Regions from separate parts of the Ferrimonas sp. SCSIO 43195 genome, predicted to be linked through region 1. Evidence: predicted binding sites of a transcription regulator. Region 1 holds the regulator's gene; each other region holds the start of a gene.

What was found. The regulator LexA, encoded in region 1, represses DNA repair genes until DNA is damaged. The targets are predictions, from matches to a motif close to TACTGTATNNNNATACAGTA.
Region 2: imuA (translesion DNA synthesis-associated protein ImuA) is a predicted target of LexA. The motif match lies at 1,668-1,687, and genes of this name have one in related genera.
Region 3: recN (DNA repair protein RecN) is a predicted target of LexA. The motif match lies at 1,983-2,002, and genes of this name have one in related genera.
Region 4: J8Z22_RS14425 (YebG family protein) is a predicted target of LexA. The motif match lies at 1,777-1,796, and genes of this name have one in related genera.

The regions. Positions count from the first base shown of each region.
Region 1 is NZ_CP072679.1:187,305-191,515, forward strand. Features, by position in the region: gene plsB (glycerol-3-phosphate 1-O-acyltransferase PlsB) at 1-2,049, opposite strand, end outside; gene lexA (transcriptional repressor LexA) at 2,278-2,898, shown strand; gene J8Z22_RS00880 (SulA-like leucine-rich domain-containing protein) at 2,898-3,347, shown strand; partial or broken gene coxB (cytochrome c oxidase subunit II) at 3,768-4,211, shown strand, end outside.
Region 2 is NZ_CP072679.1:2,041,590-2,045,800, forward strand. Features, by position in the region: gene J8Z22_RS09675 (class II glutamine amidotransferase) at 1-401, shown strand, start outside; gene J8Z22_RS09680 (DUF3108 domain-containing protein) at 361-1,086, opposite strand; gene J8Z22_RS09685 (MGMT family protein) at 1,172-1,525, opposite strand; gene imuA (translesion DNA synthesis-associated protein ImuA) at 1,700-2,368, shown strand; gene J8Z22_RS09695 (DNA polymerase Y family protein) at 2,365-3,768, shown strand; gene J8Z22_RS09700 (error-prone DNA polymerase) at 3,771-4,211, shown strand, end outside.
Region 3 is NZ_CP072679.1:969,672-973,882, reverse strand. Features, by position in the region: gene grpE (nucleotide exchange factor GrpE) at 1-48, opposite strand, end outside; gene nadK (NAD(+) kinase) at 284-1,168, shown strand; gene J8Z22_RS04690 (SDR family oxidoreductase) at 1,179-1,871, opposite strand; gene recN (DNA repair protein RecN) at 2,027-3,703, shown strand; gene yiaY (L-threonine dehydrogenase) at 3,975-4,211, shown strand, end outside.
Region 4 is NZ_CP072679.1:3,108,545-3,112,755, forward strand. Features, by position in the region: gene J8Z22_RS14405 (translocation/assembly module TamB domain-containing protein) at 1-476, shown strand, start outside; gene J8Z22_RS14410 (hypothetical protein) at 469-615, shown strand; gene J8Z22_RS14415 (YibE/F family protein) at 645-824, shown strand; gene J8Z22_RS14420 (hypothetical protein) at 948-1,277, shown strand; gene J8Z22_RS14425 (YebG family protein) at 1,437-1,733, opposite strand; gene J8Z22_RS14430 (response regulator) at 2,030-2,704, shown strand; gene J8Z22_RS14435 (ATP-binding protein) at 2,704-4,074, shown strand; gene J8Z22_RS14440 (DUF2057 family protein) at 4,199-4,211, shown strand, end outside.

The sequences.
Region 1 (4,211 bases):
GCTTTCGACCACTCGCAGGTGATCACCGTGCTCTTCCAGGTGGCCGTTGTTGATCAGTTCGTTGATCACCGCCTGCAGGTATTCTTCCAACTCCCCATCCAGCCCCATAAACAGCTCGGCCTGCAGCAGAGGGTAGAGCTCGCTGGCCTGGTCGATCAGCTGGTTGCGGCTGAGGTGATCGGACTTCAGCGCCAGCGAAGCGATCAGGCTGGGCAGAATCATCAGATGCAGGATGTTGTTGCGGTAGTAAGTCATGGTGATCGCCTGGTTGTCGGCGATGCTGACGATCTCACCCAGCTCATCCTGGCTGAGCTGGAATTTCTCCAGATCCAGCACGGTTTTCAGGATCGACTTGCCGTCCCCGTCGGTCAGGGTGGTGTAGGGGGTGTAGGGTACCGCCTGCAGCAACTTCAGGTAGAAATCCAGCTGCTTCTCCAGGGTGGCTCGGGCCATGGCATGCTGTGGTGTGGCCAGCAGCGTGGTGGCGGTCAGGGTCACGGCGCTGACGGCGGCGGCATCGTTGATGTTGCACATCAACTGGCCGGCCAGCTCGTTGACCACCGGGGTCAGCCAGGGCTGACGTTGATCCGGATCCGCCTGAGTGTCCTGGCGCCAGTTCGGCACTTTATCGTTGAGGAACTGATGGACAGTGATCGGCTGACCAAAGTTGACATAGCCTTCGCCATAGTTGCGCAGTTTTTTGATGGCGGACAATACCTGCAGCATGCCCTCCTTCTCTTTCTTCTTTCCTTTCAGCTCCTTGTGATAGGTCGCTACCTCCATCACATGGTCATAGCCCAGGTAGATGGGCACCAGGGTGACGGGCCGTTCGATGCCGCGCAGGACGGTTTGAATGGTCATGGCGATCATGCCGGTCTTCGGCGGTAACAGCCGGCCGGTGCGAGAGCGGCCGCCCTCGCAGAAGTACTCAATGGAGTAGCCACGGGCAAACAGCTGATGCAGGTATTCTCGGAACACCTCGGCGTACAGCTTGTTGCCTTTGAAGGAGCGCCGAATGAAGAAGGCGCCGCCATGACGGAAAATCGGACCGGCGGGCCAGAAGTTCAGGTTGACCCCGGCGGCGATGTGCGGCGGCACCATCCCCTGTTGATAGATGATGTAGGACAGCAGCAGGTAGTCCATGTGGCTGCGGTGGCAGGGCACAAACACAATCTCATGGCCGTCCTGAGACAGCTGGCGGACCTGTTCGGCGCCGCGGACATTGATGCCATTGTAGATTTTGTTCCAGATCCAGGACAACAGCCGCTCACCGATACGGATCAGGTTGCTGGAGTAATCGGCGGCGATCTCCTCCAGGTATTCCAGGGCGCGTTCGCGGGCTTTCTCTTCACTGATGTTCTTGCTTTTGGCTTCTTCCCGAATCGCCTCATCCAGCCCCTTGGAGGCCAGCAGGCTACGGAACAGGGCATCGCGATCCGGCAGTCGAGGTCCGGTGGCCACGGTGCGTTGACGACCGAAATGGACTCGCGCCACCCGAGCCAGTTTCTGGGCAATGCTGTCGTCGGTGCCGTGTTTGTCGGCCATATAGCGCAGCGACACCGGGCGGGAGAAGCGAATAAAGGTATCCCGTCCCAGCATCATCAGAATGAAAAACTTGCGCAGCCAGGTGGGTTGCTCTTTGTTGAGCAGGGTGGCGCTAACGCTTTCCTCTTTGCCCGGATCACGGCCCCACATCAGCGACACCGGCACCACTTGAACGTCCAGGTCGTCGTGTTGTTGATGCAGCGACAACAGCTTCTCGAACCGTGCCAGGAAGTCGGCCTTTTTCGCTTTACCAAACAGGGGGGTGGCGCCGTTGAGCCAGACTACACGGCTGACGGACTGACCTTTGATCTGCAGAGGTTTCAACGGGCTTGGCAGGTTGGCGTTGAGGCAGGCCTCATGCAATGCCAGCAGATCCGAATGCGACTCGTGGCTCATGACGTACACCAGGGGCCGGTCGGTATCGATGTCCAGCTCGGCAATGGGGTCTTCAGGCACCAACCGGCTGTTCACTACCGGCTTTTGCAGCCAGCGTGCGCCCTTCATCCAGGGCGATAAGAATTCTTGGGTCACCGTTCTATTCGCTTTTTGTTCGTTAACTGGTTGTGATTCTACACCGAAAGCGACTCAGGCGGCAGTCTGCTGTACCGGCCAATTGTCAGCGGGTGTTCCGGCTGTGGGGATTTGGCCAGTCAAATTCAATAAATTACTGTTGAATTTATCGCCTACCTGTATATACTCACAGTGGTACTGTATAGATAAACAGGTAGAGATATGAAGCCGTTAACCCCGAGACAGACCCAGGTGCTGGAACTGATCCGCAACCATATGCAGGAGACCGGCATGCCGCCGACTCGTGCGGAGATCGCCAAACGTCTGGGGTTTCGCAGTGCCAATGCCGCCGAAGAGCATCTGAAGGCGTTGGCGCGCAAGCAGGTGATCGAGATAGTCCCCGGCACCTCGCGCGGCATTCGCCTGTTGGATACCGGTCCGGAACCGGAGCAACTGGGGTTGCCGTTGATCGGTCAGGTGGCAGCGGGGGAGCCGATTCTGGCTCAGCAGCATATCGAACAGCATTGTCAGTTGGACCCCAGCATGTTCCGTCCCAATGCCGATTATCTGTTGCGGGTGCGGGGCGACTCCATGGTCGATATCGGCATTATGGATGGGGATCTGTTGGCGGTACACAGTCAGCAGGAGGCTCACAACGGTCAGATTGTGGTGGCCAGGGTGGGCGAAGATGTGACCGTGAAGCGGTTTCAGCGTAAAGACAATCTGGTGTACCTGCACGCCGAAAACAGTGAATACCAACCCATTGTGGTGGACCTGGAGCATGAGCCTCTGAGCATTGAAGGCCTGGCGGTGGGTGTGATTCGAAACGGAGGATTGCAATAATGAAGACTCGGCAAGGAACGCAGTTTCGTCATCCCGGCCTGTGGCAGGGCAATTGGTCCACCAACCCCAGATTGACCCGACTGGACAGCGGCGCGGCGGCCCTGACTGAATTGGCACCGAAGCTGGCGGAGTTGAGCCAGAAGCAGCGCTGGTTGGTGCTGGTAAACCCACCAAGGTTCGGTTGGAAACAGATTCTGCAAAATGCCGGAGTGGCCATGGACCGCATTCTGATCGTTCGCTGTCAGGACGACGTCGAAGGCCAGTGGGCCGTCGAACAGGCGCTGTCCGGGCATACCTGCAGCGCGGTGGTGGCCTGGTTGCCTACCATTGCCGCCCGCGACTGGCGCCGGTTGGAGCTGGCCAGTCGCCGTGCCGAATGTTCCGGCTATCTGTTTCAATCTCAAACCAGCCGCATTACCACTCAACTGGTGTCGAACTGGATTCACTAACCTCGGGGAATGCTGGCTTGAGCCGTGGATTCAGGCCTGTCCTTAATAATGAACCTTGTTCGCCTTCAGTTGCTGCTGTTTAATACACCTTTTCATACCCTTAGTGTTTTCTATTGCCAATCGATAAATTAAAGAGATTTCCTCTTTTTTGCCCTTGCATACGTGGATTGAGTGCTATTCTTGATCTTGATCAAATCGAAATATGTCATTAGGTTAGAAAAGACACAGTCGAAGAACTGTGTGAGGCAGAAGTAACGGTCACGCGGAACCGCGTCGGCTGTGTGCCCAAACCGATTAAGGGGAGGGGAGCTTCATAGGGCTGAGCATTACTGTGCTGCTCTTCTCTGGATATTGCGTCATGCAATACACAGAGGAGTAGTTGATGTGAGAAGGATTGCTTTACTGGCCATCATCGCCTTGATGCCAGTGTGGGCGGTCGCCGAGTCGGATTACAATCTGACCCCGGGCGTGACCGCCATCAGTGAGCAGGTGTATGGCCTGCACATGACCATTTTCTATATCTGCTGTGCCATTGCGGCGGTGGTGTTTGGAGTGATGCTCTACTCCCTGATTGCACACCGCAAGTCCAAAGGCGCGGTGCCCGCCAATTTTCATGAAAGTACCAAGATCGAAATTCTGTGGACGGTGATTCCGTTCATTATTTTGATCGTCATGGCGGTGCCTGCCACCAAAACTCTGGTGGCGATGGAAGATCCCAGTCAGTCCGACCTCACCATTCAGATCACCGGCTCCCAATGGAAGTGGCATTACAAGTATTTCGACCAGGGTGTGGAGTTTTTCAGCCTGATGTCCACCCCTCAAAGCCAAATCAATGACGCCGAAGCCAAAGGCGAAAACTACCTG
Region 2 (4,211 bases), 1.9 Mb from region 1:
CCGACAGTGAACTGGCGTTTTGCTATTTGATGGACCGGCTGGCCCAACGCTTTCCGGAGAAACCTAAGGACATGCGGCAGGCGTTTCGCTTTATGGCCAACGAGGCCACAGCGCTGGGCACACTGGGTGTCTTCAACATGTTGCTCACCGATGGTCGCTACCTGCTGGCGGTGTGCAGCAATAATTTATGCTGGATTACCCGTAAGGCTCCGTTTGGCGAGGCCAAGCTGATCGATACCGACATGGTGATCGATTTCACCAGTGAAACCAACGAAACTGACATCGTGTCGGTGATTGCCACTCGTCCCCTGACCCACAATGAGCAGTGGCACACCATGGTGCCCGGTGAATGGCAGCTGTTTAAGGACGGACTGCCGGTGGCGGCGTCCCGGCCTCGCTGAAGGTCAGCCGTTCCAGCCTCAGTTCCGCCTGAACATCGCCATCTTTGTACTGGATTAGCCTGGCCAGTACATGGTGGTATTCCAGCGCCAGCCACAGATAGGTCTGACGGCTGCTGCCTTCGCCACGATCCCTGGCCACTTTGATGGTGTCCAGGGTGCCGAACGGCAGCGTCAGTGTCTCCTTACCCACCACTTTATAGCGGTAGTCCCGTTCTTTGTTCTTGTAGACGATGGGGTACAGCATGTCGGTGTCCCCTCGGGCAACGTCCAGCCGCAGCTGCAACTGATAGCTAAGGGGATCGAACCTGGGTTGGCTCCAGGGCAGCTGTTTGCGTTCATCCCGGTATTGGGCCTCGATGCGTTGTTGCTGCCAATCAAAACTGATGCTGGCACTGAAATCCGGACCGGTTCCTGAGCGTGTCATGTGGTATTGCCAGGGCATCAGGGTGGTGTCATTGACCCTGAACTCGCTGGTCTCGGTACGGGTATCCGATAAAAATAGCCAACCCACTTTGCTTTGGTAGCCCAGAGAGTAGATCCCGTCCTGCTGCTGTTGCAATTGGTAATAGCCGCTGCCTAACTGGGAGTCGCCCCGCCAGACTTGGTAATCCGCCCGGTAGGGCAACAGCGGGTTGGCGGCGGCGCCGGCGGAAAGGACCAGCGCCATTAATGGCCAGATTCGCATCGGCTCTCCTTGGTGAAACGGAACAGACAGTGTTGAGTGTAGAGCAGTTCTCTGTTCTCAATGAGTCGACCCTGCCACTTGGTGATTAAAACGGCAGTTGCCACAACAGCTCGGCCAGATCCGGTTGCCACTGGTATTCCGACATTTTTACCCGGCCGTTGCGGACCATCACGCCCTCTTCACGGAGTCGATATTGCTGCTCCTGAAAGCCGGGGCTGCCTGGCGGCAGGGAGATTTTACCGGCGGCATTAACGACCCGGTACCAGGGCAGTGTCAGGGTATCCGGTGTCAGTCGCAGGGCTTTGCCCGCCAACCTTGCCCGCCCGGGCAGTCCGGCCAGATCCGCCAACTGCCCATAGCTGACCACCTTACCCGCCGGCACCAACTGGCAGACCTGCCAGATACGCTGCTCCTTACTCAGGGCTGGGGTGTCGCTCATGGTCCGTGTCTCGTACTGATTGCTGGAGGTGAAGCTGCAGTGTACTGAATTTCTGATGGCTTTTCAGTGTGCCTGTTCAGGAAAGGAAAGAGGTGGGGCGCCATCGAGTCACGGTGGTTGGATCTTAGTGCAAAATCGTTAATACTGTATATATGTACAGTTGTGGCGAAAATCATGCTAAAACCCGTTGATTCATTATTGCAGCGAGACGATCTGTGGCTGGCCAGTCAGTGGCAGCAACAGCAGGGGGGGATCGCCACCGGTTTTGAGGCGCTGGATCGGTGCCTGTGTCATGGGGGCTGGCCTGACAAGGGCGTGCTTGAGGTATTGATGGCAACGCCGGGGGCCGGCGAATCACTGTTGTTGCAGCGTTTGTTGTGTCCGGGAGAGGGCCAATGGTTGTTGTTGGTGTGTCCGCCTTATCTGCCCTATGCCCCGGCTTGGATGCAGCAGGGGATCGACCTGGCCAATGTGGTGTGTCTGACGGATCTGGATCGCAAAGAGCAGTTGTGGGCTGCGGAACAGGGGTTGGCCAGTGGCAGTTGTCGGCGGGTGTTGTTGTGGCTCGATGCATTGTCAGTCAGTGAATCCCGGCGTTTGCAACTGGCGGCCGAACGAAGTGGCAGCGTGGCGGTGGTATTTCTCCCTCAGGAGGCCGAGCGCGACAGTCATCCGGTCAGCCTGCGGGTTCGCTGGGCGTTGGAAACCGGCGGAGCGACGCTGCAGATCCTCAAGCAGCGTGGCGGTTGGCGTCAGCCCCAGCAGCGGCTCAGTGTGCAGCCGCAAGGGTGGCACCTGCCGAAGCGGCCGCCAGCGGCAACACTGTTTCAGGGGCCCTGGTGATGCTGTGGCTGGGACTGCATTTTGTCGATCTGGCGTTGCACTACCAATTGCAGTCGCACCCGGAACCGGCGGCCGCCGCCCTGATCAGCGGCCAGCCGCGGCGGGTACGTCAGTGCAACGATGTGGCGCAGACACAGGGCGTTAGCGTTGATCAGAGTGTGGCTACGGCCACCGCCCTGTGCCCTTCACTGTGGCTGCTGGAGCCGCTGGCGGACTCGCAAGAGGTGTTGCTGGAGCTGGCTCAGTGGGCCTATGGCTTCAGTGGCCGGGTGGTGCTGGTGGCGCCGGATTTACTGCTGCTCGAAGGCAGCAGCATGCTGCGCCTGTTTCAGGGCCTGGATGGCTGGCGTCAAGCGATCAACCGGGGGCTGGAAGTGCTGGGGCTACCCTATCAGCAGGGGCTGGGGCTGACGCCGCTGGCGGCGACGGTGCTGGCTCGCCAGGGACTGGATGGCAACAGCGACGACCCTTGTCGGCTCGCTGCCTTGTTGCGGTCACTGCCGGTGACGGCGTTGCAGTTGCCAAATGATTGCGGTGAGCGATTGATGCAGATGGGCATTCAGCAGGCCGGGCAACTGCTGGCTTTGCCCCGGGCGGAGCTGGGTTCCCGTTTTGGTGCCGAGTTGTTGCTGCACCTGGCACGATTGCAGGGAGAATTACCGGATCCCCGCCCTGAGTACCAACCGTCGCCTCAGTTTCAACAGAAGCGGTTGCTGCTGGAAGAGGCGGAGCAGGCGTCGATGCTGTTGTTTCCCCTGCAAAGCATGGTGGCGGCACTGGCGGAATTTCTACGTCAGCGGCAGTTGGCATGCGGTCAATTCAGCCTGAGCCTGAGTCACCGTCAGGGGCCACCCACCCGGGTGGTGCTGCGTCCGGCATTTGCCGAAAGTCAGCGCCAGGCCTTGTTTAAGCTGCTGCAGCTGAGGTTTGAGCGCCTGACTCTGTACCAGCCGGTTACGGAGTTGCTGTTGCAGAGTGAACAGTTGAGTCCGGTGAACCTGACGAGTGAAGGGTTAAGCGAAAACGGTCAGCCATTGGTGGCCAGTCAGCAGCCGCAGCGGCAGTTGATCTCGCAACTGAGCGCCCGCTTGGGGGCAGAGCGGGTTCGGGGCATTGCCACCGTGGATGAGATTCGACCTGAGCGGGCCTGGCGCTGGGCCGGCTTGGGGGAGGGCAGTGAGTCGGTGGCGTCGCGGCCTCGGCCGCCGTGGTTATTGCTCGAGCCCCAGGCGGTGACCCGACAGCAACTTCAGTTGCACCAGGGGCCGGAGCGGCTGGAGTCAGGCTGGTGGGATGGGGAGCCGGTGTGCCGGGATTACTACCTGGCTCAGACCGGGGATCATCGTTGGTGCTGGGCGTTTCGTCAGCACGACGGCTGGTTTATCCATGGGTGGTTCTAGTGGTGGACTACGCTGAGCTGCACTGCCTGAGTAACTTCAGCTTTCTACGCGGCGCCTCTCATCCTCAGGAGCTGGTGGCGGAGGCGGCCCGTCAGGGGTACCGAGCCATCGCCCTGACTGATGAGTGCTCTTTGGCGGGGATCGTCAAGGCCTGGGAGGCAGCAAAAACCCATGAGATTCGGCTGCTGGTGGGCAGTGAGTTTCGGTTGCCGGAGGCCACGGTGGTGGTGCTGGCCCAGAGCCGCCGAGGCTATGGCCAGCTGTCGGCATTGATCACCCGCAGCCGCCGCCGCAGTCCGAAAGGACACTACCAGATTCATTGGGCCGATTTCGACGAGCGTCTGAGTGAATGCCTGCTGTTGTTGCTGGTGAATGCTGAGGCGCCGGAGTCGGCTCTGGCGCCCATCTGCCAGCAGCTGCAATCGGAGTTTGTCGATCGCTGC
Region 3 (4,211 bases), 780 kb from region 1:
CAGTTCAACCTGTTCTGGCTGCTCCACTTTTTGCTGCTCGTCGCTCATTTCAACTCCGGCTAAAATACTCTGTTACCATTGGCTCTGAGCCTATTATGGGGACTGATTTTGTGACTTCAAGGGCTAACGGAGCAATATCCCGGTCGCGAAGGACAATCTGTGCCTGAGCGGCGGCCTCAGCAGTCCTGAGGTGACAAACCGGCAATCCCCGTATATCGTTGACCTAAGTAGAGTAACCCGTCCATGGGGCGCACCTGACCGCCCAATCCGACACGAGACCAACATGCAAACAGCATTTAAAACCATCGGCCTTATTGGCAAACCTCGCCACCAGGGCGCCAACCAGACTCTGGCGCAACTGTTTTACTGGCTTAATAAGCAAGGCTATGAAGTGCTGATCGAATCCGACATCTCCAGAGAGCTGGGCTGCGACAAGGCCGAAGCCGTGGAGATGACTGAGATTGGCGAGCGCTGCGATCTGGCCATCGTGGTCGGCGGTGACGGCAACATGCTGGGGGCGGCACGGGTACTGGCCCGCTATGACGTGGCGGTACTCGGGGTCAACCGCGGCAACCTGGGGTTTCTGACCGACGTCGACCCGGACCAGTTTAAAGAAACCCTGACCAAGGTCCTTGGCGGCGAGTTTGAGACCGAGCAGCGCTTTCTGCTGCACACCGAAGTCCATCGCCACGGCGAACAGAAGAGCCACAATGTGGCGGTCAACGAAGCGGTTCTGCACGCCGGTAAGGTGGCGCACATGATCGATTTCGAGGTCTACATCGACGGTCGTTTCATGTACAGCCAGCGCGCCGACGGCATGATTGTCGCCACCCCCACCGGGTCCACCGCCTACTCGCTGTCGGCGGGCGGCGCCATCCTGACCCCGAACCTCAACGCCAACATTCTGGTGCCGATGTTTCCCCACACCCTCTCCTGCCGCCCCATTGTGGTAGACGGCGACAGCGAGATTACCCTGCGCGCCTCCTGCAGCTCCAGCTCACCGGAGCTGGAGATCAGCTGCGACAGCCAGGTTACTCTGGCCTGCCTGCCCGGCGATGAGATTCGCATTCGCAAGTCCCCTTACGCCCTCAGGCTGATCCACCCCAAGGGCTATAACTACTTCGAAGTGCTGCGCAGCAAACTGGACTGGGGCAGCAAACTGTTCTGATCCCTCAAGCTCAAAACTCGATGGGCTGACCATCACGCAGGAAGGCGCCACTGGGGCCATGATCGTCCAGCGTCGCCGCCCAGGTGATCCAGCGGGCCGCGTCCGCCGGATCCCGGCTGGCCTGAGGCCCGCCCATGTCGGTGCGGGCCCAGCCCGGACACACGGCATTGACCTTGATGCCGTCATCGGCGGTCTCTGCCGCCACCACCCGGGTCAAGGCATTCAAACCGGCCTTGGACACCCGGTAGGCGGCCTGATGCTGCCCCATCTCCGCCAGCGAACCGTAACCGGAGGAGACATTGACGATGCGGCCATATTGGCTGGCTCGCATCAGCGGCAAAATCATCTGGCACATCAGCATCGCCCCGGTCAGGTTGGTGTCCAGAGTCCGCTGCCACTGTGACAAGGTAATGGCCGGCAATGGCAGCCCCTGATCCAGCATAATGCCGGCGTTATTGACCAACACCTCGACCCCTCCGTACAGCTCGGTCAACCAGGCCGCCAACTCCTGCACCTGCTGTGGCCGGGTAACGTCCAGGGCAAACGGACTGGCCTCACCGCCCTGACTTCGAATCGACGCCGCCACCGCCATGGCGTCCTCATGCCGCCGGGCACAGGCCACCACATGAAACTCCTGATCGGCCAACTGATGGGCCACGTGCCAACCCAACCCCCGGTTACTGCCTGTCACCACCGCAATCATACGGACTCTCCCGTCAGTCACCGCCAGTGCGGCCCTTTGAAAACATAGGAAGAGTTACGGCGCTGTACAACTTTTTGCCATTGGTGCTTTACTGAACAGGGAAAATACATATACTGTTATTTCATACAGTATGTCTATTCATACAGGGCAGAGAGATGCTGACTCAACTTACGGTTTCCAATTTCGCCATCGTTAAATTCCTGGAGCTGGATTTTCGCCAGGGCATGACCACCATTACCGGGGAAACCGGTGCCGGTAAATCCATCGCCATCGATGCCCTGGGCCTGTGTCTGGGTGCGCGAGCCGAGGCGGCCATGGTTCGCCCCGGCGCCGGCAAAACCGAGATCAGCGCCTGCTTCGATGTTCGGCGCATCGATGCGGCCCGCCGCTGGCTGGCAGACAACGACCTCGATGACAACGACGAGTGCATTCTGCGCCGTAGCATCAGCAGCGAAGGCCGCTCCAAAGCCTGGATCAATGGCCAACCGGTCCCTCTGGCGCAGCTCAAAGCCCTGGGACAACGGCTGATCACCATCCACGGCCAGCACGCCCATCAGGGGCTGCTGCAGAGCCACACCCAGCTGTCACTGCTGGATCAATACGCCGGCCATCAGGCCTTGCTGCATAAGTGCAGCGACGGCTACCGGCGCTGGAAACACCTGGATAACGAGTTAGCTCGGCTGCAACAGGAGCAGCAGCAGCGCCAGGCGCGCCAACAGTTGCTGGAATACCAGGTACAGGAACTGGACGAGTTTGCCCTCGAACCCGGCGAGTTCGAAGCCATCGAATCTGAGCACCGTCGCCTGGCCAACTGCACCACGCTGATGGAACAGAGCCAGCGGGCGGTGTACCTGCTCAGCGAAGGCGAAGAGGTCAGTGCCGTCAGCTTGTTGCAGCAGGCCATTGCCGAGGTGGAAACCCTGGCCAGTGACGATAAGGCCCTGGAACCGGGGCTGGCGTTGTTGCACGAAGGCTTGATCCAGTTGCAGGAGGGCGCCAACGAACTGGCCCACTACCATCAATCGCTGGAGCTGGACCCGCAACGTTTTGACGAACTGGAGCAGCGCCTGTCCAAAGCCATGACTCTGGCCCGCAAACATCAGGTCAAGGCCGGCGAACTGGCACAGCTGCATCAGACCCTGGCGGAAGAGCTGCAAAGCCTCAGCGCCAGCGAACAGCGGCTGGATGAACTCGACGGAGAGCGGCAACTGGCCATGGACGCCTATCTGCAGGCGGCCCAGCGCCTGAGTAAAAGCCGGCAACGCTACGCCAAAGAGCTGAACAAGTTGGTGACCGCCAACTTGCGTGAACTGGCCCTGCCCCACGCCAAATTCCAAATCGAGGTTCAGTTCGACGACGGCAGTGTGTCTCCGGCCGGTGGGGATCGCATTCAGTTTCAGGTCTCCACCAACCCGGGCCAACCACTGCAACCTCTGGGTAAAGTGGCCTCCGGTGGTGAGCTGTCACGAATCAGCTTGGCGATTCAGGTGATCACCGCCAAGAAGGTCTCAACCCCGACCCTGATCTTTGACGAAGTGGACGTGGGAATCTCCGGCCCCACCGCCGCCGTGGTCGGTCGAATGCTGCGCACCCTGGGAGACGCCACTCAGGTATTTTGCGTCACCCACCTGCCTCAGGTTGCGGGCAACGGCCATAATCACATGTTTGTCAGTAAGTCCACTAAGGGCCAGGTGACCGAAACTCAGATGGCGGCACTGTCGAACGACGATCGCCTCGACGAATTGGCGCGCCTGCTGGGTGGGGACAGCATTACCGAAAATACGCTGGCCAATGCCCGCGAATTATTGATGGAACCTCAACCCCGGGCCTGAATGCCACTCGGCGCAACATCGTGCTGATCGGGCACTCACCCCGATCACACCCCACCCCGAAACCGCGATCCAGATCGCGGTATTTCCGCACGTTATTCTGATTTTTGCCACTCAAGTCGCCGATTTTGCTTCTTTTTTTACATAAGTAGTATTCTCGCCATTTTCTGTAATTTTCACACAAAAATAGGTGCCATATCACACAAAGCCTACCTATTTAGCGTTATTTTGGCCCCAGATAGAGATTTTATTTCACTTTGATAGGAGACTGGCCATGTCAGTTGCAAAGTTCTTCATCCCATCAGTTAACACTCTGGGCACCGGCGCGGTAGACTCCGCCGCCGACGATATCGCCGCACTGGGTTTTAAACGCGCTTTGGTCGTAACCGATAAGGTTCTGGTTGAAGTGGGCCTGGTTGCCAAGGTGACCGCCAAGTTGACTGCCAAAGGGGTGGAAACCGTGATTTTTGACGGTACTCAACCTAACCCAACCGTGGGCAACGTTAACGCC
Region 4 (4,211 bases), 1.9 Mb from region 1:
TAGAAGCCATCCGAGAGATCAAATCCGAAAACGTCGTGGCAGGCATTCGCCTCGGCGGCGCCGTTAATGCCCCGCAGATGACCCTGTTCTCCAACCCAACCATGGAGCAACAGGAGATTCTGTCCTACATCACCCAAGGCCGCGGCCTAAGCAGCACCGACGGTGGCAACGCCCTGTGGGCCTCGGCAGCGGTGAACCTGGGGCTGGCCCAGACCGGCGGCATGCTAACCACCATTGGCGAAGAGTTAGGATTTTCCAACGTCAATGTCGGCACCGAAGGCGATGGCGACGAAGCTCAGGTGGCGATCAGTGGCTACATTGGCGAAAAGATATTCTTAAAATATGGGGTCAATATATTTGAGCCCATCACCGAAGTAACCATTCGCTACTATTTGCAGAATCGGTTGTGGATTGAGGGGATCAATAACACACTAAAAGACTCTCTCGATATCTATTACAGTTTCGACATTGAATAACCGAACCAGTATTCGGTGGTTCTGGCGCTCGGTCTACGGCAGCGCCAAGGGACTGGATACGCCGCGGATGAGGATCAAGATTGTGGTCAACTTCATTCTGGTGCCCCGCTATCACCACAACTGTGCATTGGCGACTTAAGGCACCGGTTCAAGCCTCCTCAGGAAACAATGGAAGATGACACCTCCCTGGCCGGCGGTGTCGGCATCGTCCTGACCATCCCGCTGACTGCCTGGCTATCGCACCTGATATTTCGCCACAGCCCGAAGTGCTCCCCGCAAAGGCACACGGACAAAGAAACGCAAGCGATTGAAGGCAATAAGATTATCTCCAAAGTGGTAGGAAACTGAGACCGGAGTATGACTCCGCTCGCAGAAATGCAGGTCTAAAACGTAAGACAATACTGACCATCATTGACCCATGCCCTAGCCGGCTGAATCACAGCGGCTTTCGAGGGACTTTAAGGAGACTCTATGTGGTGGAGAATCACTCTGCTTGCCCTGGCCTACCTCGTCATGGGTGCCCACTTTCTTCGCTATGGCAATGCCATCGCCGCGGTGCTGATCACCGCCGCGCCACTGTTGCTCTTCAGTAAGCGTGCCATCACTGTGACTCTGCTGCAGCTGGGGCTGGTGGCGGGCACATTGTTTGTGTGGTTACCCACCGCCTACAGGCTGATTTCGATGCGGCTGTCTTTCGATCAACCTTGGATTCGAATGGCGATCATCCTTGGCAGTGTCATGCTGTGTAATCTGCTGATCGCCTGGGCTGCTGGCGCCTTGAAGCGGCGTTTTCAGGGCTAATTTACCTCCAATGAGGTAGCAGGGCCTCATCGGTGCTCATGGTAAAATGACGACACTGGGTTATCGCACAGACAGTGCTAACCAAGTAATCATCATTATTTTCCTGCAACCTATTCTTGCAAGCCGGCTCGATTGAGCCGGTTTTTTTATGCTTGGGGATCAGGCGGCTTTTTCGGCTGGCGCCTTGGCCGCCTTCTTGGCGGGAGCTTTGGCCGCTGGCGGGGCTTTCTTCTTGCCCTTTAGCGCCTGCATCACCGCCTCTTTCTGCTCCGCCAGGTACAACGCCAGACCTTCACTGACGCCGTCATCCTCTATCAGGCCACTGGCCCGCAGCACCCCTTCCAGCTCATCGGCAATGTCCAACATTTTGTCATAAGCATCCGCCTCAGCTTTGCTGGCAAAGGTCATTTTCTCTTCTCCATCCCGCTCAACTACGTATTTTACGATGACTGCCATTTCGGCTCCCCCGATCGATTAACTTTGCGCCAGCCTACCTAAATGCTGTATATAAATACAGGCTTTATAGGGTTCGATTTGATGGTCATCAAAAAAAGGCGGTTATCGCCAGTCAAAACTGCAACCCGACAGCGTACAACGAGCCTCTGAGTTCAACTCACGTGACCTAAGCCTCAGTATTTATGCTAGTTTTCAATGCATGTGGTATTGTTCAGGAAAGATTCAGAGCTTCAGCACTATGCTTTCACCCTAACATTGTGAGCACGCCGAGCCCTTATCGCCGATTTGAGGACAACATGAAAATACTGGTTATTGAAGACGATGCCCTGTTACGCCATCACCTTAAGGTTCGCCTGACCGAAATGGGCAATCAGGTCATGGCTTCCGAAACCGCCGGCGAGGGACGCTACCTGGCAGAAAACTACCCGGTCGACATCGCGGTGGTGGATCTGGGGCTGCCCGATCAGGACGGCATCGACCTGATTCAGCACCTGAGAGACAACGACTTCCGTCAGCCGATTCTGATCCTGACTGCTCGTGATCACTGGAAAGACAAGGTGGCCGGGCTTAACGCCGGTGCCGATGACTACCTGGTCAAACCGTTTCAGGTTGAGGAGTTGATCGCCCGACTCAACGCCTTGGTGCGCCGCAGCGCCGGTTTTGTCAAACCGGTGATCGAGTGTGAGCACCTGTCTCTGGACATGGGGGCCAAGCAAGCCACCATGGGCGGCGACGAACTGGAACTGACCGCATTCGAGTACCAGATTCTCGAATACCTGATGCGCCACCATCAACAGGTAATCTCCAAGCAGAGACTGCTGGACATCCTGTATCAGGATAAAGAGGGGGATCCCAATACCATCGAGGTCATGATCTCTAGGCTGAGGAAGAAGCTGAGCCTAGGCGGCCTGGACAACCCCATCGTCACCATTCGAGGGCAAGGCTACCGCTTTAATCTGGTATGCGGCTAATGAAGGCGCTGTTCTCCAAGCGTCCGCGGCTACAGCGTCGGCTGATGATGACCTCACTGGCCATCATCGCCCTCGCCTCCTGGGCGCTGGCCGAGGTGATCAATCAGCAGAAAGTGCAGGACTTTTACGTCGACCAAACCAACGACATCATCGCTCGGCTGCCAATGATTGCCGCCGAATTACGGCTGGAGGGGATGTTGCCGCAAAGCATCAACCCCATCGAGGACTACCAGTCCATTCCTCACAAAAGCGATTACCTGCTGATCACCTGCGTTAACGGCCTGCGTGATCACTACACCTCATCGGAAGAAGCCAGAAAGCGCAGCCTGCAAGACACCTGCAACCGCGTCCGACAGGAAGCAAAGAGCAACACTCCGCCCTACCTGATGACCCTGGCCGACGACCGCATGTACTCCATCGTCAAGGTGCCGGTGAGCATCAACCAAAAATCCTATGACCTGCTGGTGCTCAGGGATGCCGAGCGCATTCAGCGGAAACTGGCCGAGAGCACACGCAAGACCTATTTCCGCGTTGGCCTGTTTATTCCCCTGTCCGGGCTGTTGCTGGTGGGGGCCGGTTTCTGGGGGCTACGACCGTTGCGGCGGTTGTCTCAGGAGGTAAAGGGGATTCTAAAAGGCGATAATGAGCAGCTGTCGTCCGACTATCCGGTGGAGCTAACCGAAGTCACCCAGGCACTCAATGAACTGATAGATCAGGAGAAGCACCAACGCCAGACCTATCAGCACGCCATGAAGGATCTGGCTCACAGCCTGAAAACCCGCTTGGCCGCCACCAATGCCATTATGGAAGATCGCAACCTGAGCGAGAGCGGCCGTCAGCAGGAGATACTGTCGCAACTGGGACAGATGGACCAGATCATTCAATACCAACTTCGACGGGCGGTGGTCGGTCGCCAGGGCCTGACCCGGGAACAGGCCGAGATCTTGCCGACGGTGGAACAGCTGACCAATATGCTTGGCAAGGTCTACCAGGAGAAACGGATTCGGGTTGAGCTACAGATTGACCGCCTGGCCCGTTTCCCCGGCAATCAGGACGATTTGATGGAGATGCTGGGTAACCTGCTGGAAAACGCCTACCGCTTTGCCATCAGCACCGTTCGAATTCGCGCCTGGATCGGCGTGGATGGCGGACTGTGCATGGCCATAGAAGACGATGGTCCGGGTATCGAACCGGAAATGCGGCAATCAGTACTGGAGCGCGGTGTTCGCGCCGACCGCCGCAACCCCGGCCAGGGCATCGGCCTGGCGGTGGTGCACGACATCGTATTGAGCTACAAGGGCACCATGACCATCGATGACTCCGAACTGCGGGGCGCCCAGATTCGCCTCGATTTCGAGCCCTCCCGCTAGCCCCATCATTGCCCGGCACCAGGCCGGGCGATGTTTTTTTACGCTAAACTCATTTTATTGTGAACTCGATCACGAACTTTGCCGGTCTGTTTCTAAGAATCCGGTAAAGAATGAGGAAAATGAGATGAAAGCACTCC